DNA from 3 places in the Pantoea alfalfae genome. Region 3 is predicted to be linked to each of the others. Evidence: predicted binding sites of a transcription regulator. Region 3 holds the regulator's gene; each other region holds the start of a gene.
The links. Region 3 encodes LexA, which represses DNA repair genes until DNA is damaged. Its sites were predicted from a motif close to TNCTGTATGTACATACAGNA; they were not measured.

Region 1 (7,652 bases), 900 kb from region 3:
GTCTGGCAGCGCTGGAGCCGCTGGCGGACTGGATTCTGGTCGAAGGCGCGGGCGGCTGGTATACCCCGTTGTCAGAGACGCACACCTATGCGGACTGGGTGGTCAGCGAACAGCTGCCCGTGATTCTGGTGGTGGGAATTAAGCTCGGCTGCATCAATCACGCCATGCTCACCGCCGAGGCGGTGCGCGCGCGTGGCCTGCTGCTGGTGGGCTGGATCGCTAACACCGTCGAGCCGCCAGGCAAACGCTATCAGGAATATCTCTCCAGCCTGAAGCAACGACTACCTGCCCCCTGCCTGGGCACGATTCCGTATCTCACCGATGCAGCGCAGCAGGCGTCCTGTGGACAGTACCTGACGCTGCCGCAGTGAGGTTCAGGCGACCGTCAGCCACTTATCCACGGTGTGGTCATCGAGCTGCTCCATGCTGCCCTGCGCCACATTACGGCCACGGTGCAGCAGCAGGAAATAGTCCGCCACACGCCGGATCAGCGACAGCCGCTGCTCCAGCAGCAGAATGGTCAGCCCGTAATCAAGGTTAAGCCGGCGGATCAGGTTGCCCATCTCCTCTTCCAGCCACGGCGACATCCCATCAGTCGGCTCATCCAGAATCAGCAGTTTGGGCTGCAGCACCAGCGCGCGCGCCAGTGCCAGCTGTTGCTGCTGATCGATGGGCAGATCGCCGCTGCGTTGCTGGCGCAGCGAGTAGAGCGCCGGGAACAAATCAAATACCATTTCAGGAATAGCACGATGACGGTCGCGCTGGCTGGCACCCGCGAGCAGGGCAATCAGCAGGTTATCTTCCACGCTCATCTGGGTAAAAATATGGCGGCCCTGAGGCACATAGCCAATCCCCATCTGCGCCCGCTGTTCAGCCGGTTGCAGCAGCAAATCTTCCGGCGGCGAGCCATCCTCTTTCCAGGAAATTGTGCCGCTGTTAATCGGCAATCTGCCCATAATGCAGTTGACCAGCGTGGTTTTGCCCATGCCAGGACGGCCCAGAATGCCGGTGCAGGTGCCAGGCGACAGATCCAGGTCCACATCCCACAGAATATGGTTCTGACCGTAAAATTGATTTACCGAACGTAGACTCAGCATCTGACACTCTCCTTCCCGATCATTAGCCTGATTGCTTCCGCTCTCTGTCGTCTGGCAAACAAGTCATCAGCAACGGCAGCCTCACCATTGCAGCACAGTGCGCATAAAGCGCGGTGACGTTACTGACTCCTGCAATTCCCAGGCCAGATCTTAAAATGGCCCTGTTTCCTGCTACAGTGCGCTGTATCAGGGATAAAAGGTGAGAAAAACTTATCAATTACCCATGGTCATCACGCGCCTGCACTTTTACAGTGCCTGCGGGCGCTGTTTGTGGTGCAGACGTGCTGCAGTAACGCAGAATGTCTGATTAAGAATCTTAGTGAAATGATGAAAATTTGCGTGCCACGCCAGAAGACAGATTAAAAATGCAGAATAATCCGTCAGCAGCCAACGCGAAATTTAACGCAAAAAAAATTATTTTCACTGAGGCGGGAGGGCAGGGAAAAATTATACACAGCTGATGGCGGCGGGGCTGCCATCACTTATCCACCATTCCTGTGGATAACCTTGTGCATTAGGTAATGAAAACCGGTTAGAAGCGAGGAAATACGCGGCCTGGTAACATAATGACGAGATTCTGGCCTTATGATCTTAAATCAATAAAATCAGCTGGTTATCAAAAAACAAGCCTGCGAATTCTCTGTCAGGTAACCGAACTGTAATTTTGTGACGTTCTATTGACAAATGTTAAATCTGATCCCGGTCTGGGGATAACATTGCGCAGCTCGCTTTGCGATAACGCCTCCACAATACGGGCAGGCTAAGACTCACCCTGATTGCATTAACTTTGCACGATTACTGTTTTTATATCCAGTATTATTTTCTGGCAAAATCACCATAGCAGAGTAAAATAAGTGCCTGCCCGCCGACTTCTCCAGCAGGAACTGCATTCATGACCAAAGCTTTTAAACTCAATTCCGCCTTTAAACCTTCGGGCGACCAGCCTGAGGCGATCCGTCGCCTGGAAGATGGGCTGGAGGATGGACTGGCCCATCAGACCTTATTAGGCGTGACCGGCTCAGGTAAAACGTTTACCGTCGCCAACGTCATTGCCGACCTTAACCGCCCGACGATGGTGCTGGCACCGAACAAGACGCTGGCGGCTCAGCTCTATGGCGAGATGAAAGAGTTTTTCCCGGATAACGCCGTCGAGTTTTTCGTCTCTTACTACGACTACTATCAGCCTGAAGCCTATGTGCCGAGCTCCGATACCTTTATCGAAAAGGATGCATCGGTTAACGAACACATCGAACAGATGCGTCTGTCGGCCACCAAGGCGCTGCTTGAACGGCGCGACGTTATCGTGGTGGCGTCGGTTTCGGCGATCTACGGTCTGGGCGATCCCGATCTCTATCTCAAAATGATGTTGCACCTGACCCGCGGCATGATTATCGATCAGCGCAGCATTCTGCGCCGCCTGTCAGAGCTGCAATACACCCGTAACGACCAGGCGTTCCAGCGCGGCACTTTCCGCGTGCGTGGCGAAGTGATCGATATCTTCCCGGCAGAGTCGGACGATATCGCGCTGCGCGTCGAACTGTTTGACGAAGAGGTCGAGCGTCTGTCGCTGTTTGACCCGCTGACCGGTCAGATCGATTCAGTAGTGCCGCGCTTTACCATCTATCCCAAGACGCACTACGTGACGCCGCGTGAGCGTATTCTGCAGGCGATGGAAGATATCAAAGTCGAGCTGGCCGACCGTCGCCGGGTATTGCTGGAGAACAATAAGCTGCTGGAAGAGCAGCGTATTACCCAGCGTACCCAGTTTGACCTTGAGATGATGAGTGAGCTGGGTTACTGCTCCGGTATCGAAAACTACTCGCGCTACCTCTCCGCACGCGGACCGGGCGAAGCGCCGCCGACGCTGTTTGACTATCTGCCCGCCGATGGCCTGCTGGTGGTGGATGAGTCGCATGTGACCATCCCGCAGATTGGCGGCATGTACAAAGGCGACCGGGCGCGTAAAGAGACGCTGGTGGAGTATGGCTTCCGCCTGCCGTCGGCGCTGGACAACCGTCCGATGAAGTTTGAAGAGTTTGAGGCGCTGGCCCCGCAGACCATCTATGTCTCGGCAACGCCGGGCAAATATGAGCTGGAAAAATCGGGCGATGAAGTGGTTGACCAGGTGGTACGTCCTACCGGCCTGCTGGACCCGATCATCGAAGTGCGTCCGGTCGGGACGCAGGTTGACGATCTGCTGTCCGAGATCCGTCAGCGCGTGGCGATCAACGAACGTGTGCTGGTGACGGTGCTGACCAAGCGCATGGCGGAAGATCTTACCGAGTATCTCACGGAGCATGGCGAGAAAGTGCGCTATCTGCACTCCGACATTGACACCGTAGAGCGTATGGAGATTATCCGCGACTTACGTCTGGGTGAGTTTGATGTACTGGTAGGCATCAACTTACTGCGTGAGGGGCTGGATATGCCGGAAGTGTCGCTGGTGGCGATTCTGGATGCGGATAAAGAGGGCTTCCTGCGTTCCGAACGATCGCTGATTCAGACCATTGGTCGTGCGGCGCGTAACATCAACGGCAAGGCGATTCTTTATGGCGATAAAATCACGCCGTCAATGGCGCGCGCCATTGAAGAGACGGAGCGCCGCCGTGAGAAGCAGCAGCTGCACAACGAGCAGAACGGCATTGTGCCGCAGGGCCTGAATAAGAAGATCACCGATATTCTGGAACTGGGCAACAACGTGGTGAAAACCCGTGGTAAAGCGAAACCCGCCCGACCTGGCGAAGCTCAGGCACTGGCCGATTTGCAACTGCTAACGCCGCAGGCGCTGCAGAAGAAGATCCACGAGCTGGAAGGGCAGATGCAGCAGCACGCGCAGAACCTGGAGTTCGAACAGGCAGCCAGCGTGCGCGATCAGCTGCATGAGCTGCGAACGCTGTTTATTGCGGCCTCGTAGCGCCGTCAAAGCCCTGAATGGCGTGTTCCAGCGCCACCCGTAACAGCTGGCGGTCGTGACGATATTTAATGTCAGCGGCCTCCAGCGGTTCACGGACAATCAGCCGGTTCTCAATGCCCTCTGTGGCGACCGCCGGACCGACCACGACCGCATCAATCACCCGCTTGCCGATATAACGTTCCATCATCTGAAGCTTGTCAGCCACCGAAAGACTGGCCGCGGCAGGACTCAGCTCGCGACCCAGATTACCGATAAACACCATAGTGGCAGGCGTGCGACGCAGTGCCTGCGCCATCTCTTCCATCAGCAGAATCGGCATCAGGCTGGTATAGAAACTGCCTGGGCCAATCAGGATCAGATCCGCTTCTGCAACGGCCTGTAGCGCTTCCCGCGTCGGCTGGACGTTGGGGTGCAGCATCAACTCCTGCGGCGGCTGCTTCATCTCGTCAATCGCGGTTTCGCCGTAAACCATATTGCCTTCGGCATCCATCGCCACCAGATCCACTGGCTGCTCTGACATCGGAATTAAAAAGGCGTCGACCTTCAGCAGGTTACGGATGATGTTGATCGCTTCCAGCGGACGAACGCTCAGATGATCCAGCGCCCGCAGCATCAGGTTACCGAGATTGTGACCGGCCAGTTCGCCGTTACCGGCAAAGCGATACTCGAACATCGCGGAGGCGACGCTCGGTTCTGCAATCAGCTGGTTGAGGCAGTTGCGCATGTCGCCCCAGGCGATACCGCCTTCGGATCGACGAATGCGGCCGGTCGATCCGCCGTTGTCGGTGGTGGTGACGATGCCGGTGAGACGTGAGCCCAGCGGGGAAAGAGCCGACATCACGCGGCCTAAACCGTGTCCGCCGCCCAGTGCCACAACGCGATCAAGATCGGCCAGTGTGCGATTCATACTTCTCCTTACTATCCTTTCGCGTAGCGTGGCTCTAAACGCTAAGCCCGCGCGGATGACTTACGTCAAAATCTGGATCGCATTTTAACGTATCCTGTCGCGAAAATGCGGTGAAAATTCGATATGTATAAGAATATATAGCGAAAAGAGCAAATGGAAGAGTGGCGGAATTCACGCTACCATCATGTTTACCGCGCTGATCAACGGGTCAGCGTACACTCAAGCCTGAATGCCTAAGTCTGCGGATAGGGGGTTCAGGCCGTAGCCATCGAGCTGCCAGGGTGCAGGAAGAAATGACTGCATCTCCCAATCTGGAAAGGTGTTCTGGTGTCACAATTTACTGATGCATACGCGCGTAAGTTCTATTACCTGCGCCTGTCGGTCACGGATGTCTGTAATTTCCGCTGTACCTACTGTCTTCCTGACGGCTACAAACCGCAGGGAATTCGTAACAAAAGCTTTCTCTCTCTGGATGAAATCCGCCGCGTCACGCGGGCCTTCGCCGCAGCCGGAACCGAAAAAGTGCGGCTGACCGGCGGTGAGCCGTCGCTGCGCCGTGATTTTACCGACATCATTGCGGCAGTGCGTGAAAACGCCTCTATCCGCCAGATCGCAGTGACCACCAATGGCTACCGGCTGGCCCGCGACGTGAAGCAGTGGCGTGATGCGGGTCTGACCGCACTTAACGTCAGCGTCGACAGCCTGGATGCCCGTCAGTTTCACGCCATCACCGGCCAGGATAAATTCCATCAGGTGATGAGCGGCATCGACGCGGCGCTGGACGCCGGTTTTCGCCAGGTCAAAGTCAACAGCGTGCTGATGCGCGATCTCAATAGCCGTAATCTGGCGACTTTTCTTGACTGGATCCGCACCCGTCCGATTCAGCTGCGCTTTATCGAACTGATGGAGACCGGCGACGGCGGCACGCTGTTCCGCGATCAGCATGTGTCCGGCATGGTGATCCGCGATCAACTCATCGCCCAGGGCTGGCAGCGGCGCGAAAGCGGACGCAGCGACGGCCCGGCTCAGGTTTTTTACCATCCCGATTATGTCGGCGAGATTGGCCTGATCATGCCTTACGCCAAAGATTTCTGTGCCAGCTGCAACCGTCTGCGTGTATCGGCGCAGGGTAATCTGCACCTGTGCCTGTTTGGTGACGGCGGTGTGCCGCTGCGCGACCTGCTGGCATCCGATGCGCAGCAGGCCGAACTGCAGGCGCGCATCGCCAGCAGCCTGGGGCAGAAGAAACAGACGCACTTCCTGCATCAGGGCAACACCGGCATCACACAGAATCTCTCTTACATTGGTGGCTAATTTCAGGAGGAAGTATGGGTAAACCAGCCAGCGAATTTCAGGCCGTGCAGATTGCGGTGATGACGGTGTCAGACCGTCGCGATGCCAGCAACGACACCTCCGGCGACTATCTGCGCGAGGCGGCGGCAGAAGCGGGCCATGACGTCGTCGATCACGCCATCGTGCCGGATCATCTCTACCGCATTCGCGCCACAGTATCGCGCTGGATCGCCAGTGACGATGTACAGGTGGTGATCATTAATGGCGGCACCGGCTTTAACCTGAAAAACAGCACGCCGGAAGCGCTGCTGCCGCTGTTTGACCGCGAAATCGACGGGTTTGGCGAACTGTTCCGGATGATCTCCTATGAAGAGATTGGCGGATCGACGCTGCAGTCGCGCGCCATTGCCGGTCTGGCTAACGGGACGCTGATCCTGGCCGTGCCGGGCTCCACCAGCGCCTGTCGCACCGCCTGGGAGCGCATTATTGCTGACCAGCTTGATGCACGCACCGCGCCCTGTAATTTTGTCTCACATCTGAAAAAACGGTAAGTATGTCTCAACTCACACACATTAACGCCGCGGGCGAAGCGCACATGGTGGATGTCTCCGCCAAGGCTGAAACCGTGCGCGAAGCACGTGCCGAAGTGCTGGTGCTGATGCAGCCGGAAACGCTGCAGATGATTATGGAAGGCAGCCACCACAAAGGGGATGTCTTTGCCACCGCGCGCATCGCCGGGATCCAGGCAGCAAAACGCACCTGGGAGCTGATCCCGCTCTGTCATCCGCTGATGCTGAGCAAAGTGGAAGTGAACCTTGAAGCGGAACAGGACCATAATCGGGTTCGCATCACCTCGCTCTGTCGCCTGACCGGCAAAACCGGCGTCGAGATGGAAGCGCTGACGGCCGCCTCGGTTGCCGCGCTGACCATCTACGACATGTGCAAAGCGGTTCAGAAAGATATTGTCATTGATCAGCTGCGGTTAATCAGCAAGCGCGGCGGCAAAAGCGGTGATTTTCAGGCGGTCGCCCATGATTAAGGTGCTGTTTTTCGCCCAGGTGCGTGAGCTGACCGGCACCGCATCGCTTGAGGTCGGTGCGGAGTATCCGGATGTGGCCGCGCTGCGCGCTGCGCTGGCTGAACGTGACGATCGCTGGGCACTGGCGCTGGAGTCGGGCAAACTGCTGGCGGCTGTCAATCAGACGCTGGTGCCGATGAGTCACCCGCTGCACGCCGGTGATGAAGTGGCCTTTTTCCCGCCCGTGACCGGAGGCTGAGATGGAAACAGAGATTCGCGTCGGTCCCGCACCCTTTGATATGGCGGAAGCGTATCGCTGGCTGGCGGCCTGTGACGAAGATGGTGCCGTAGTGACCTTTACCGGCAAAGTGCGTAATCACAACCTGGGTGCAGACGTGGCGGCGCTGACGCTGGAACACTATC
Region 2 (7,652 bases), 1.4 Mb from region 3:
GTCTTCCAGATCGGCAGTCGGTTTCTTCAGGTAGAGATGCTCCGGGCAGCCAAGATGCTTCAGCAGCTGTTTGCCCTGGCGCTTGTTCAGGCGGAACAGTGGGTTGATATCAGTGCCGCCATCGCCATACTTGGTGAAGAATCCGGTGACCGCTTCTGCCGCGTGGTCGGTGCCGACCACTACCCCTTTGGTCATGCCTGCGATGCTGTATTGCGCTTTCATTCGCTCGCGCGCTTTTTCATTACCGCGCACGAAGTCGGAAAGCGTAATACCGGCTTCTTTCAGCGCGCGCTCACTGGCCAGCACCGACTCTTTGATATTGACCACCAGTGAACGGTCAGGCCCGATAAACGCCAGCGCGTCCTGACAATCCTGCTCATCCGCCTGCACACCATAGGGCAGACGCACGGCAATAAAGGTGTAGTCATTATCGCCACTCTCCTGACGCAGTTCCGTAATCGCCGTTTGCGCCAGCTTGCCTGCCAGGGTTGAATCCTGGCCGCCGCTTATTCCCAGCACCAGCGTTTTCAGTCCGCTGTGACGTTTCAGGTAGGCTTTAAGAAAATCGACGCTGACGCGCACTTCCTGGTCGGCGTCGATAGCGGGTTTCACACCCAGTGCTTCAATAATTTCCTGCTGCAGTGACATGAACTTCTCCTCAGGTCAGTGGCCTGTCGGCTTAATGCGAACGTTTTAATAAAGCTAACGTGCCTTCGCCAAAACAACAAGCTTAAGCGGCAACTGATTAAGGCTTAACATTGCGAAATCAGTGAGTTTTTACCCGCGGCAGCGGTTTTTTGGCCAGCAGGCTGAACATCAGAATTGCCATCATAAAGCAGCCAAAAATGGTGGCGCACATGCTCAGTACCGAGGTACCGCCGATGCCGGTGATCGGCACGGTAACCGCGCCCAGGGTGAACATGGTGACGCCAATCACTGCGGAGGCGCTGCCCGCGCGGTGGCCCTGACTCTGCATCGCCAGTGATGAGGCGGTGGTGGCGATCACGCCATTACTGGCGATGGTAAAGAACAGTGCCACCAGCAGTAGCGCTAACGGGGCATGTAACAGCGCGGCCAGCAGCAGCAGACTGGAGGCGACAAAGGCCAGCGTCAGCCCGCCTTTCAACACCCGATACTCGCCCCAAAGTGGACAGAGGCGGGCGCTGGTTTGCGAGGCAATGATCAGACCAAATCCGTTGGCCGCAAAACAGAAGCTGAAGGCCTGAGGCGACAGGCCATAAAGCTGTTGCAGGACAAACGGTGAGGCACCGATGTAGGCGAACATGCCGGACATCATAAATCCCTGGGTCAGGCAGAAGCCCATAAAGGGGCGATGGGTTATCACCTGACCCAGCGCTGCGTAGGCGGAGAAAATCGATCCTTTACTGCGCCGTTCTTCTGGCAGCGTTTCATGCAGCTTCCAGCGTGCCAGCAGAATCAGGAGAATGGCTATGCCGCCCAACACCATAAAGATGCCGCGCCAGTTGACTATCGTCATCAGCACACCGCCCAGTACCGGTGCGCCAATCGGTGCCAGGCCGTTGACCAGCATCAGCAGCGCGAAGAAACGCGTCAGCTCATGACCGCTGTACATATCTCGCGCAATCGCCCGTGACAATACCGCACCACCTGCACCGGCCAGTCCCTCGAACAGTCGTGCCAGCAGCAGCTGGTTAATATCCTGCGCCAGTGCACAGCCCATCGAGGCGATAAACAGCAGCCCCAGTGACAGGGTCAGCGGACGCAGGCGGCCGAACTTATCGCTCATTGGACCAAACAGCAGCTGTCCAACGCCCAGACCCAACAGACCGGCGGTAAGACTCAGCTGCGCGGTTGCGGTTTCAGTGTGCAGATCCTGCGCCATTTGTGGCAGGGCAGGCAGATAGAGATCGATGCAGAGCGGGCCCAGTGCGGCCAGCAGGCCGAGCGTAATGGCGTAAACCAGGCGGTTGGCGTGTACAGGGGTCATTTATCCTCGGATTCGTCAGCGATGGGGTGAACAGAAAGCAGGTAAGCCAGTAAATTACAGAGACCCGTTACGCAGCTATCACACTGATCAACGCCCTCACAGATGATGGCCGATGAGTCTGAAAACGGGTCGTTACGGCGTGTCTGTTTTGCGGGGAAGTATACGTCTGCGTTGACAGCAAAACAGCCTTCTTTACGATATCCTGACGTTTACCATGCCACGAATTGTTACTCATAAACTTGATAAATCAGCATTTATGTTCCAGGCTTGTTTCCACATGGACAATAAATGAGGAACAACAAGATGAATAAAGTGATGGGATGTATCGCTGCGGCGCTGACGCTGGCTGCACTGTCTGGTTGTACGACTTACGATCGTGCTGAAAGCTACGTGACTAAGCCAGTTGTTAAGGATGTTAAAAAAGGTATGACCCGTGATCAGGTTCGTCAGATCGCCGGTACGCCGTCTACTGAAATCACCATGGTTCACGCGCGCGGCACCTGCCAGACTTACGTACTGGGCCAGCGCGACGGTAAAGCACAGACTTACTTCGTGAGCTACAACGATACTGGCCGTGTGATGAACTACGGCTTCCAGAGCTGTGCGGAATATGACACCGATCCGCAGGTTCAGCAGTAACACGTAGCACTCCTGAATAGCAAACGGCCCGTCGTCATGACGGGCCGTTTTTCGTTGTGGCGCGGACTACAATCCTGCCGGACGTGGCACCTCAACATAATCACCGTCTATCTGCCGCTGGTAGTAGTGGCCGTCCTGCACATAAAAACGTTTACCATTAAAGTCGAGTACCCGCATTTCATTGCTGACCCGCGACCCGGCTGGCGGTTCGACCACCACATATTCATCCCCGTGACGCTGATAATAACTGCCGTTCAGCAGGTAGTAGGTCAGTCCGCCAATCAGCACCGCGGTAGCGGCTTCAGGTAAAAAACGCACCGGGCCAGGACCGCCCCAGTGGGGGCCGGGTCCGCCATGTCGACCCCATCCACCCGGGCCCCAGTCGCCAGGGTGGGCGAAAGCCAGCGCGGGCGTCAACAGCGCCAGCGTCAGAAGCGAGGCAATAATTTTTTTCATCGGATGTCCTCCTCATAAGACTGGATGCAGAATTCGCTTTTTGCCGGGCAAAGACAAGCATTAAAGCGGCGATTTTTCGCCTGTTTACCATGCTTAACGCTTTCTTAACGGCGTCGCCATCAATGGGGAGGATTATGGAGAGGCAGAGTGGAAATAACCTGGCGCGGGCGCGCCAGGCTTACAGCAGATTAACGATGCGCCAGCTCGGCGTTGTCGTCACTTTCCAGTACGCGCTTATCGGTCAGACCTAACCAGCGGCTGGTCAGGGAACCGGCGGTCATGGAACCGTTAACGTTCAGTGCCGTACGACCCATATCAATCAGCGGCTCAATGGAGATCAGCAGCGCCACCAGGGTAACAGGCAGGCCCATTGCAGGCAGAACAATCAGGGCGGCAAAGGTGGCACCACCGCCGACACCGGCCACGCCTGCGGAGCTCAGCGTCACTATCCCAACCAGGGTGGCAATCCACAGCGGATCAAACGGGTTGATTCCAACCGTTGGCGCAACCATCACGGCCAGCATGGTTGGATAGAGGCCGGCACAGCCATTCTGTCCAATTGTGGCACCAAAGGAGGCCGCGAAGCTGGCAATCGAATCAGGTACGCCCAGACGACGGGTCTGCGTCTCTACGCTCAGTGGAATGCTCGCTGCGCTGGAGCGGCTGGTGAAGGCGAAGGTGATCACCGGCCACACTTTACGGAAGAAGCGCAGCGGGTTGATGCCATTCACCGACAGCAACAGGGCGTGAACACCAAACATGATGGCCAGACCCAGGTAAGAGGCGACCACAAAGCTGCCCAGCTTGATGATGTCCTGCAGGTTAGAACCGGCAACCACTTTGGTCATCAGCGCCAGCACACCGTAGGGGGTCAGCTTCATTACCAGACGAACCAGCTTCATAACCCACGACTGCAGCGTATCAATTGCGACCAGCACGCGCTGACCTTTCACTTCATCATCTTTCAGCAACTGCAGGGCAGCGACACCCAGGAAGGCGGCAAAGATGACGACGCTGATAATGGAGGTTGGACTGGCGCCGGTCAGATCGGCAAACGGGTTTTTCGGGATAAAGGAGAGCACCAGCTGTGGCACGCTCAGGTCAGAGACCTTGCCGACATAGTTGCTCTGGATCGCACTCAGACGCGCGGTTTCCTGCACACCCTGTACCAGACCTTCCGCGCTCAGACCAAACAGGCCGGTCACGAACACGCCAACCAGCGCCGAAATTGCGGTGGTAAACAGCAGTACACCAATGGTCAGTACGCTGATTTTCCCCAGTGACGAGGCGTTATGCAGACGGGCAACCGCGCTCAGAATTGAAACGAACACCAGCGGCATCACCACCATCTGCAGCAACTGGACATAGCCATTACCGATGATGTTAAACCAGCTGATAGACTCTTTTACCACTGCGCTGTTTTCGCCGTAGATCAACTGCAAAACCAGGCCGAACAGCACGCCGATCACCAGACCGGTCAGCACTTTTTTCGACAGGCTCCAGTTCTGACGGCTGAAGCGGGAGAGTAATACCAGCAGCACTACAAAGGCCACGATATTAAGCGTAAGAGGAAGGTCCATGCTGAAACTCCAGAGTAATGCGGCTTTCCCACCCGGGAAAGCCGCATAATGTTAATCACGAATTAAGACAGCAGGAATGGTAACAGCAGGTGCAGAGGGTGCCTTATATCCAAATGGCATGGTTTATAACTTAATGGTGTTTTGTGCGGATTTATTGCGCAGTATGACTGGAAATTAATCGACTGACGCCATTTTGTAGCGTATCAAACAGCTGAGCCGGCCAGCCGTTTGCACCAAAATATGGCATGCCGACCGGGAACCACAGCGCATAGCCGACCAGTCCCAGACACAATGCCCGCTCAAGCTGGTTTCCTTTCTGACTGCGCAGAATCGGCAGGCGGAAGCGCCAGCGGCAGGGCCATAGCAGCGGAACACCGGCGGGTGTCAGCATATCGGCCACAATATGACTGAGGTAGCCCAGCGTCAGACCCTGCAGTACGTCTGCCGGTATTGGCGACGACTGGGGCAGGTTTATCTGAAAAAGCCATAAACCGGCGGCCACCGCCAGCAGGCTATGGGTAAAGCCCCGATGACCGAACGCGCGCGCAATAGGATGAGAAAGCCAACGTAGTCGCTGTCCCAGCAAAGATTTGGGGTGGTCGATATCGGGCAACAGACATGTCAGCAGGGCTGAGGGAACAAGATGCCACCAGTCGGCCTGCGCCAGTACGGGTGTCAGCTCAGCACGCTTCGCAAAGATAGCGCTGGCAATGGCAAAAATAATGTGGCCTTCGCCCGTCATGATAGAACCTGGTTGCAAAGAAAGCTGTCGATGCATCCAGTATAGGGATTTATCCAGTAAATGAGAACATGTGACGCTGTAACGAAGCATGAATATTTTTAACAAGGCGGACAGCGATGAAACACTGCCCGCCCGTTCTGCCAGAAAGATTAACGTGCCAGCCAGCCGCCATCTACCGCCAGAGTATAGCCATTCACGTAGTCAGATGCGGAAGAGGCCAGGAAAACTATCGGGCCCATCATGTCATCAGGCACGCCCCAGCGGCCTGCCGGAATACGCCCCAGAATCTCTTCACTACGCGACTCATCATTGCGAAGCTGTTCCGTATTGTTGGTGGCCATGTAACCGGGAGCGATGGCATTGACGTTAATGCCATGTTTTGCCCACTCGTTCGCCATCAGACGGGTCAGACCCATCACGGCACTTTTCGACGCCGTATAAGAGGGCACCCGGATACCGCCCTGGAAGGAGAGCATGGAGGCGATATTGATGATCTTGCCGCCATTACCCTGCGCGATAAACTGACGGGCAACCTGCTGCGACAGGAAAAACAGGCTCTTGCTGTTAAGATTCATCACGTCATCCCAGTCCTGCTCGCTGAAATTCAGTGCGTCCTCACGGCGGATAATGCCGGCATTGTTGACCAGAATGTCAATTTTACCGGCAGCGGCCAGCGCCTGTTCAACCACTGAGGCCACCACGCTGGTCTGCATCAGATCGGCCTGCACCGGCCAGAACCGGCGACCCAGCGCCTCCACTTTACTGTGAGTATCATCTGGGCCATCACGGTTAACGCCGACGATATCACAACCCGCCTGGGCCAGGCCCAGCGCCATACCTTGCCCTAAACCGGTATTACAGCCGGTCACCAGCGCGACTTTACCTTCCAGGTTAAACGTACTCAGTACCATGGTATTTCTCCTCTGCTCAGCGCAGTTCACTGATTTTGACGTGGTCCATGTCATCAAAGACCTGATTCTCACCCACCATGCCCCAGATAAAGGTGTAACGCTGGGTGCCGACACCGGCGTGAATTGACCAGCTGGGTGAGATCACCGCCTGCTCGTTGTGTACCAGCAGATGGCGGGTTTGCTGCGGTTGCCCCATCATGTGGAAGACGGCGCACTCTTCGCTCATATCGAAGTAGAAATAGACTTCCATGCGGCGTTCGTGGGTGTGGCAGGGCATGGTGTTCCACAGGCTGCCTTCATCCAGTCTGGTTAAGCCCATGGTGAGCTGGCAGGTGGGCAACACATCCGGCACGATAAATTTGTTAATGGTGCGGCGATTAGAGGTCGCGGCATCACCCAGCGTCGCGGTTGCTGCGTCCTGCAGCGTGATTTTCTTGTCCGGGAAGGTGCTGTGTGCTGGCGCACTGTTGTAATAGAATTTGGCCGGCTGTGCAGGGTTCAGGCTGCGGAACTGCAGGTTGCGCGCACCTTTGCCGATGTAAAGCGCCTCTTCGTGACCGATCTCCCAGGCTTTACCGTCAACCTCGACCAGACCCGGGCCGCCAATGTTGATCATGCCCAGCTCGCGGCGTTCAAGAAAGTAACTGACGCCCAGCTGTTTTCCCATCTCATCACCGATAATGACTGGCTTATTAACCGGCATCACGCCGCCAATGATGATGCGGTCGATGTGGCTGTAGGTCAGGGTGTAATTGTCAGCGGAAAAAATCGTTTCAATCAGAAACTCGCGGCGCAGCGCGTCAGTGTCGAGTTGTTTAGCGTGATCGCTGTGAATGCTTTGGCGAATGTCCATCTCAGGCCTCTCTGCAGGTCAGGTTATTCATGCCCCGAATGCGGACGCTTCGGGCATCTTAGGCAGAGCGCGAGGGGAATTCAATAAAAATGAAACGTTGTTTTATTTTTTGCGGGGTAGATCAACTGGCAGGCGCAGTGGGCAAAAAAAAGCCCGCTATGTGCGGGCTGTTTATTATCCCTGCAGATGCTGCAGGCTAAGCTGTGTCAGATTGTCCAGCCGGACATCCGCCAGCGCCCAGCGCGGATCGTCACGGTGTTCAGCGGCGGGTACCACAATCGACCGCATGCGGGCCGCTTTGGTCGCGATCATGCCATTAAACGAATCTTCCAGCGTGACGCAGTTGAGCGGATCGATCGCAAGGCTGGCGGCGGCGTTGAGATAGACCTGCGGATGGGGCTTGCTGTAGGGCAGCGCTTCTGCTGAAGACAGCACATCAAAATAAGGGCGCAGATTGAAGATTTCCAGCACCTGTTCCAGCATCTTTAGCGGCGATGCGGAG
Region 3 (7,652 bases):
ACCCATCTGCCGCAGGTGGTGCTGGGGGCCGCATTTGGCTGGGCGATTCCTATGGCATGGTCCGCAGTTAGTGAGTCCTTACCTCTGGTATGCTGGCTGGTGTTTATTGCCAACATCTGCTGGACGGTCGCTTACGACACTCAGTATGCGATGGTCGATCGGGACGATGACCTGAAGATTGGCGTCAAGTCGACGGCGATTTTATTTGGCCGTTTCGACAAGCTGATTATTGGGTTGCTGCAACTGGCCACTCTGCTGCTGATGGCGCTGGTGGGCATGATGCTGCATCTGAATGGCGCCTTCTACTGGACGCTGCTGCTTGCGGCTGCGCTGTTTGTTTACCAGCAGAAGCTGATCGCCGGGCGTGAACGCCAGCCCTGTTTCCAGGCTTTCCTGAATAACAATTATGTCGGGATGGTGCTGTTCCTTGGCGTACTGATGAATACGCCGCCGTTCAGTCAGCTGTTCTGATAGAGAGTTTTGGGCGAAAAAAGGCTGATTTAGCGGCGAAATCGAGCGTGCGCAGGAAACTCGGTCAGATCGGAAAGACGCAAAAGCCGCCATCCCTGGCATGCTCGGCCCGCGCGATTACGCACCTCATCCCTGAGGTGCGCCCGTAGCCGGGCCAACGCGTTGCGTTGTTCAAAAACGCTCCCGGCGTTTTTAGTACGCACCCCATCCCTGAGGTGCGCCCGTAGCCGGGCCAACGCGTTGCGTTGTTCAAAAACGCTCCCGGCGTTTTTAGTACGCACCTCATCCCTGAGGTGCGCCCGTAACCGGGCCAACGCGTTGCGTTGTTCAAAAACGCCTGGCGTTTTTTTCCGGGCGGCGGGACGCTTTCCTCTTCTGACCCTGTTCCCAGCGTGTTGAGCTTATTCATTGCTTCCAGAATTCTTCTGCTCCGAAGTTTTGGGCATAAAAAAGGCGACCTCATGAGGTCGCCTTTTTACTGTGCGCAGGGGTCAGTCGTGCGCCACCGCGGTTTCAATCGTCATGCGGACATCACTGGTGACCAGGTCAGCCAGGATGTGCCAGGTCGCCAGCGTCTGTGCGACATTGGCATCCCCGCTGTCGCTGATATACCCTTCATCGCGTAGCGTCAGTACCAGCGAGGTAAAGACCGCTTTGTCGAAGAACTCCGGCGCATTGATCCCGTGCAGCACCGACAGACGCTGTGCCAGCGTCCGGCTCTCTTTCTCCAGCGTGCCGCGGTTAATCGTCGGCTTGGCGCTGAGAATGGAGAACGTAATGGCATAACGCTGCAGCGTTTCACGCACACCGGCAGCCAGCAGTTGCAGTGTGCGATAGCGCGCTGAGGAAAAGCGCAATTCGCCGGCTTCGAACGTAATCAGGCCCTGACGCGCCAGCTCCTGACTCAGTTCGGTCAACAGTTGCGGCAGCTCATCGGTCTGCCAGCGCAGGAACAGCTCACTCTTCAGCATCGGGTAGATCAGGCTTACCTGACGCAGCAGTTCTGCTTCGCTCAGCGTCTGATGCTGCTGAACAATGGCGGCAATCAGCGACGGCATCACCAGCATGTGATGAATATTGTTGCGATAGTAGGTCATCAGCACCGCCTGCTCACGCGGCAGAATGATGATGTCGCCAATGCTGTCCTTTTCGCTCTCAAACTTATTCATACCCATGGCGTGATCCAGCAGCGCTTCCGCGGAGAGATCGGGTACGGTCGCATTTGGCGAGTAAGGCACGTTGCGCAGCAACTGGGTATAGCACTCCAGTTGTTCAATCAGCTGTTCACGGGTGAGTGAGCGCTGACGTGACGCCAGCAGGGCGGTGACACAGAGGTTCATGGCGTTAGCCGCGCCCGCTTCATTGATACGCACCATCAGGCTGGCCGCGATATCATTCACCGTCGGTGTTAACCAGCTCGGACGCTGCGGCTCAATCGGATCGATCGCGTCGCGCCATTCCGGTACCCGCTTGTTAAGATAGTTGACCAGCGGCAGCGGTTCGCCAAAGTTAACGTAACCCTGACCGAGATTGCGCAGCTTGCGTAAGCCGCGCACCATCTGCATGAAGCCCTCTTTCTCTTTGGCTGCGCCGCGCAGTTCTTTGGCGTACGTACCCACTTCCATCACATGTTCATAACCGATGTAGATCGGCACCAGCGTGATCGGGCGATTGCCGCCGCGCAGCATCGCCTGCAGCGTCATAGCTAAAGTGCCGGTTTTCGGGTCCAGCAGGCGACCGGTACGAGAACGGCCACCTTCAACAAAGTATTCAACTGAATAACCGCGGGTGAACAGCTCGCCGAGATATTCGCGGAACACCGTGGCGTAGAGCTTGTTGCCTTTAAAGGTACGACGAATAAAGAACGCGCCCAGACGACGGAAAATCGGGCCGGCTGGCCAGAAGTTGAGATTGATACCGGCAGCAATGTGTGGCGGCACCAGGCCCTGATGATAGAGCACATAGGAGAGCAGCAGATAATCCATGTGGCTGCGATGGCACGGCACATAGACAATCTCGTGGCCATCCTGCGCCAGCTGACGAACTTTTTCGCCGCCATTGACGTTGATGCCCTGATAGAGACGACTCCAGAGCCAGCCCATCACGCGGTCGGTGACGCGAATCGCTTCATAAGAGAAGTTGGCGGCAATTTCTTCCATCATCTCAACGGCATTCTGCTGCGCTTTCTCATGGGAGATTTTTTTGCTGCGTGCTTCATCTTCGACGGCTTTTTCAATCGCTTTGGATTGCAGCAGACGGTTGAACAGATCCTGACGCGCCGGTAAACGCGGGCCAATCGCCGCCAGCCGCTGACGGGCAAAATGGATGCGCGCCACGCGAGCCAGCTTCTGGGCGATCGACTTATCCGTACCGTGCTCCGTGGCCATACGGCGCAGTGAGACGGTCGGCGAGAAGCGAACAAAGCTGTCGCGTCCGTGCCAGATCACCGCAAAGAACTTCTGTACACCGTTCAGCACACGCAGGTGTGGCGTGGCTTCGCCCTGGACTTCACGTCCTGGTGCGCGGCCAAACATTACCGTGACCGGCAGCATCTGGATATCGAGCTTAGGATTATTGCGATGCAGATCGAGGTAATCGTGAAAGATTTTCACCGATTCGACGCTGGGCACAAAGTAGGGGAATACGCGCGGGCCATCGTGGATAAATACGTGGCGCGGCAGCAGTGAACCATCAATCTCCAGCGGAGAGAGCGGATCAGGCAGATGATGCCGCAGACACTGCGCGCGTAAAGTCAGTAAGTCGGCCTTCGAATCGTAAGGCAAAACATACATAATAGGTCGGGTCGGATCCAGACCATGTTCAGACACAGGATCGGCCGGAATGGCCTTACTTTTTACCAAAAACGACAGTGGTAAATTAAGCAATTTGTAATAGAGTTTACGCCAACCTGACATAGACAACATGAAGCCTCTTGTTAGCAAAGCGCCGCAAGCATACCAGAAAGTGCAGCGAAGATCTGTGGTGGTGCCAATTGCACGCAGCCCAGACATTGACGTCAATCCGATAAAAGGGTTCCCACATCATGGCAAATAATGCCACCGGACTTATCAGAATAATTAAAGCCGCAGGTTACTCCTGGCAGGGACTGCGTGCCGCCTGGCAACATGAAGCGGCGTTTCGTCAGGAAGCCCTGGCTGCGCTGGTCGCCATTATTATCGCCTGCTGGCTGGATGTCGATGTGGTCTCACGCATCCTGATGATTGGGTCGGTGGTGCTGGTGGTCATTGTCGAAATCCTTAATAGCGCCATTGAATCCGTGGTCGACCGCATCGGTCAGGAGCATCATCCGCTGGCGGGCCGGGCCAAAGATATGGGATCTGCGGCAGTACTGATCAGCATCTTACTGGCACTCTTTGTCTGGATCGCGCTGCTCTGGACACATTTGCGATAAGCGTTCCATATCGCGCCGGAAGCCGCGTTTTGCCTGACAATCGGTTTCCATTTCGCCAATACCTGTATATACTCACAGCGACTGTATAAACAACCAGGGGGCGGGATGAAAGCATTAACCAGCAGGCAGCAGCAGGTCTATGACCTGATTCGCGACCATATTTCTTCAACAGGCATGCCGCCTACGCGCGCAGAGATTGCTGCACAACTGGGCTTCCGCTCACCGAATGCGGCAGAAGAGCACCTGAAAGCGCTGGCGCGTAAAGGCGTCATTGAGATCGTTTCCGGTGCATCGCGCGGCATTCGCCTGCTAATGGAAGAAGAAGCCTCAGAAGGCATACCGTTGATTGGCCGGGTTGCTGCCGGTGAGCCAATCATGGCGCAGGAACATATCGAAACCCACTATAAAGTGGATCCGGGCCTGTTTAAGCCCTCTGCCGACTTCCTGCTGCGCGTCAGCGGAATGTCGATGAAAGATATCGGGATTATGGATGGCGACCTGCTCGCGGTACATAAAACCCAGGATGTGCGCAATGGCCAGGTTGTCGTTGCCCGCATTGATGATGAAGTCACCGTTAAGCGCTGGAAAAAGCAGGGTGCTATCGTGCATCTGCTGCCTGAAAACAGCGATTTCGACCCGATTGTTGTCGATACCCGTGCACAGTCTCTGACCATTGAAGGTCTGGCGGTTGGCGTGGTGCGTAACGGCGAGTGGCTCTGATTCTGAGGGCTGCGTGCATTCGCTTTCTCTGATGCTATTCTGTCTGCCCTAATTTTGTCGCTGCCTGTTTTGCGCAGCGACACTGAGCACGGAACGGCGAATGCGCTTTATCACGGCAACGGATAAAAATCTCTGGCGGCTTGCGCTGCCGATGATCCTTTCAAATATCACCGTTCCCTTACTGGGCGTGGTCGATACTGCAGTTATTGGTCATCTCGACAGCCCTGTCTATCTTGGCGGGGTTGCGGTCGGGACCACTGTGACCAGTTTCCTCTTTATGCTGCTGCTTTTTCTTCGAATGAGTACGACTGGCCTGACGGCGCAGGCGTTTGGTGCCGGTGATAAAATGGCGCTGGCACGTGCGCTGACCCAGCCGCTGATGATTGCGCTGCTGGCAGGTGTACTGTTCATCGCTTTACGTTATCCGATTATTCAGCTGGCGACCCATCTGGTTGGCGGTAATCCCGCGGTACTGGAACAGGCGGCGCTGTTTATTCAGATTCGCTGGCTCAGTGCACCCGCCACGCTGGCAAACCTGGTCATTCTGGGCTGGCTGCTGGGCGTGCAGTATGCGCGCGCGCCAGTGATCCTGCTGGTGGTAGGCAATCTGGTTAACATCGGGCTCGATCTCTGGCTGGTGATGGGACTGCACTGGGGTGTCGCGGGGGCGGCAACCGCCACGGCGCTGGCGGAGTACATCACGCTGGGTGTCGGCGGTATCATGGTCTGGCGAGTCCTGAAGCTGCGCGGTATTACGTTAAGCCTGCTGAAGCAGAGCTGGCGCGGTGACAGCGGCCGGCTGCTGCGGCTGAACCGGGACATCATGCTGCGCTCATTGATGCTGCAACTCTGTTTCGCCTCGCTGACCGTGCTGGGCGCGCGGCTGGGCCCGGATGTGGTGGCGGTTAACGCGGTATTGCTGATGTTCATTACGTTCACGGCCTATGCGCTGGATGGCTTTGCCTACGCAGTTGAAGCTTTTGCCGGCGAGGCCCATGGTGCAAAAGATGGCGGCAAACTGCTGCGTGTCTGGCACTCTGCCTGTCGGCAGGCGGTGGTGGTAGCGCTGTTCTTTTCCCTGACCTATGCCATTGCTGGCCCGCAGATTGTTACCCTGTTGACCTCTCTTCCTTCGCTGCAACAAAGTGCTGACCGCTATCTGGTCTGGCAGATCGTTATGCCGCTGATCGGCGTCTGGTGTTATCTGCTGGATGGGATGTTCATCGGCGCAACACGCGGACGTGAGATGCGTAACAGCATGGTGGTGGCAGCAGCAGGCTACTTTCTGATGCTGCTCAGCGTACCGGCGCTGGGTAATCACGGACTGTGGCTGGCGGTAACGGTTTTCCTGGCGCTGCGCGGCCTGTCGCTGTGGCTCATCTGGCGTAAGCACTGGCGTCAGAACAGCTGGTTTGATGCCTGAGTCAGTCGTGGCTGCACGCAAGCCGATACAGATTATTCTGTATTATTCTACGGTTAATAAGTTGGCTACTATAATTAACTCTATGCAGCGCAGTTAACCAGCGCTTTATATCGTTATTTTGTTAAGTAACAAGATAATCATTAAACCCCGAGGATTGGAGGTCTGCCATGAATAAAGATGAAGCCAGCGGCAACTGGAAGCAGTTCAAAGGCAAAATGAAAGAGAAATGGGGCAAGCTGACCGATGACGACATGCAGGTTATCGAAGGTAAACGCGATCAGCTGGTCGGCAAAATCCAGGAACGTTATGGCTATGCGAAAGATGAAGCAGAGCGTGAAGTAACCGACTGGGAAGGTCAGAACAAAGATCACCGCTGGTAATCTGATACCAGGCTGATAATCAGCTAAAAGCTTTCCGGCGCGCCCGCCCCGGAACGGCACAGGGACGGAACAGCACAAGGATGTGCAGATTACCCGCGTTTGCCCCGCTTTTTACCCTCATCCTGATGGTCATGCTCGCAGCTTTCATGGTGCGTACAGGCTTCGACCGCAGCACAATTTTTACATAAACCATGCGCTTCAATCACGCTATGACGTAAAGCGAACTGTGCTTCACCCGCCAGCGTTGCGATAATCTTCTCCACGCCCTGCGCCTGTTTCTCCGTTACCGCAGCACAGCGGTCACAGACCAGCATCACCGATGTATGTGCCGGTGCCTCAAAATGGTGGCACATGACGTAGCTGTTGTTGGATTCCACCCGATGAATGAAACCCTGCTCCAGCAGGAAATCCAGCGCACGATAGACCGTGGGCGGCTTAGCCTGTGGTTCGCTGATGCGGAGCTGATCCAGCAGATCGTAAGCGCTGATCGAGCCAGGCTGTTCGGCCATCAGGCGCAACACCTCAGCACGCTGCGAAGTCAGACGTACACCGCGCTGCAGGCATATCTTTTCAGCCTGAATCAAAATTTGCTGCGACGTCATGTTTGTCATGAAAAATTCTCCGCTGGATAAGTGATGTTATTTTATCACACATAGTTTTTCGGCGCTGATGTTCGTTTTCGCCTGGTAAAACAGCATTATTTGCCTGATAAAGCAGCATTTTAAGCATTTCAGCCGCTATCTATCTCAAATCTGACGAGAAATCAGATCCATTTTCAATCGACCTGAAGCGGAATTTGTTGGTATTTTGCTTTGCATCTCACTGAGTTAAGAAGTAATGTTCAGAAAGACTTAAGGAAAGTCTGGCATTATTTGAAATACCCCGACGCAGTTTGAACAATTACAACGGTTTTTTGATTGGAAAACGTCCAATCCTTTGAATTAAGACACTGTTTCCTTTGAATTCACAGCAATAACGCGTTAGCCAGGGTTCACAATAGGGCTAACAAACTATTCAGTCGTTGAATGTTTCAATGACAATTTCTCAGGTGATGGCAGGCAAATGGTGAAAAAATCCGCTCAACGTTCAGCGCTGAAGTATTCCGCTGCAGCGACCGCGCTTTTCCTTTCTTCTTCCGCCATGGCGGCAGGGACCTGGTATGATGCACGTAATGACGCCATGGGCGGGACCGGCGTAGCATCTTCTGTTTATGGCTCAGCAGTGCTGGCGAACCCGGCATTAATGA

Region 1: a site for LexA is predicted at 1,894-1,913, ahead of uvrB (excinuclease ABC subunit UvrB). Genes of this name have one in related genera too.
Region 2: a site for LexA is predicted at 5,409-5,428, ahead of K6R05_RS10675 (metal-dependent hydrolase). Genes of this name have one in related genera too.

Annotation. Positions count from the first base shown of each region.
Region 1 is NZ_CP082292.1:2,814,552-2,822,203, reverse strand. It holds gene bioD (dethiobiotin synthase) at 1-371, shown strand, start outside; gene K6R05_RS13225 (ABC transporter ATP-binding protein) at 375-1,097, opposite strand; gene uvrB (excinuclease ABC subunit UvrB) at 1,990-4,011, shown strand; gene K6R05_RS13215 (gluconeogenesis factor YvcK family protein) at 3,995-4,918, opposite strand; molybdenum cofactor riboswitch at 5,123-5,256, shown strand; gene moaA (GTP 3',8-cyclase MoaA) at 5,246-6,232, shown strand; gene moaB (molybdenum cofactor biosynthesis protein B) at 6,247-6,762, shown strand; gene moaC (cyclic pyranopterin monophosphate synthase MoaC) at 6,765-7,250, shown strand; gene moaD (molybdopterin synthase sulfur carrier subunit) at 7,243-7,488, shown strand; gene moaE (molybdopterin synthase catalytic subunit MoaE) at 7,490-7,652, shown strand, end outside.
Region 2 is NZ_CP082292.1:2,284,002-2,291,653, reverse strand. It holds gene nadE (NAD(+) synthase) at 1-648, opposite strand, end outside; gene K6R05_RS10695 (multidrug effflux MFS transporter) at 767-1,969, opposite strand; gene osmE (osmotically-inducible lipoprotein OsmE) at 2,273-2,608, shown strand; gene K6R05_RS10685 (DUF6515 family protein) at 2,675-3,064, opposite strand; gene K6R05_RS10680 (L-cystine transporter) at 3,253-4,644, opposite strand; gene K6R05_RS10675 (metal-dependent hydrolase) at 4,796-5,386, opposite strand; gene kduD (2-dehydro-3-deoxy-D-gluconate 5-dehydrogenase KduD) at 5,536-6,297, opposite strand; gene kduI (5-dehydro-4-deoxy-D-glucuronate isomerase) at 6,314-7,150, opposite strand; gene hxpB (hexitol phosphatase HxpB) at 7,325-7,652, opposite strand, start outside.
Region 3 is NZ_CP082292.1:3,714,546-3,722,197, reverse strand. It holds gene ubiA (4-hydroxybenzoate octaprenyltransferase) at 1-471, shown strand, start outside; gene plsB (glycerol-3-phosphate 1-O-acyltransferase PlsB) at 963-3,386, opposite strand; gene K6R05_RS17390 (diacylglycerol kinase) at 3,515-3,883, shown strand; gene lexA (transcriptional repressor LexA) at 3,989-4,603, shown strand; gene dinF (MATE family efflux transporter DinF) at 4,704-6,026, shown strand; gene K6R05_RS17375 (CsbD family protein) at 6,194-6,406, shown strand; gene zur (zinc uptake transcriptional repressor Zur) at 6,496-7,017, opposite strand; gene K6R05_RS17365 (conjugal transfer protein TraF) at 7,469-7,652, shown strand, end outside.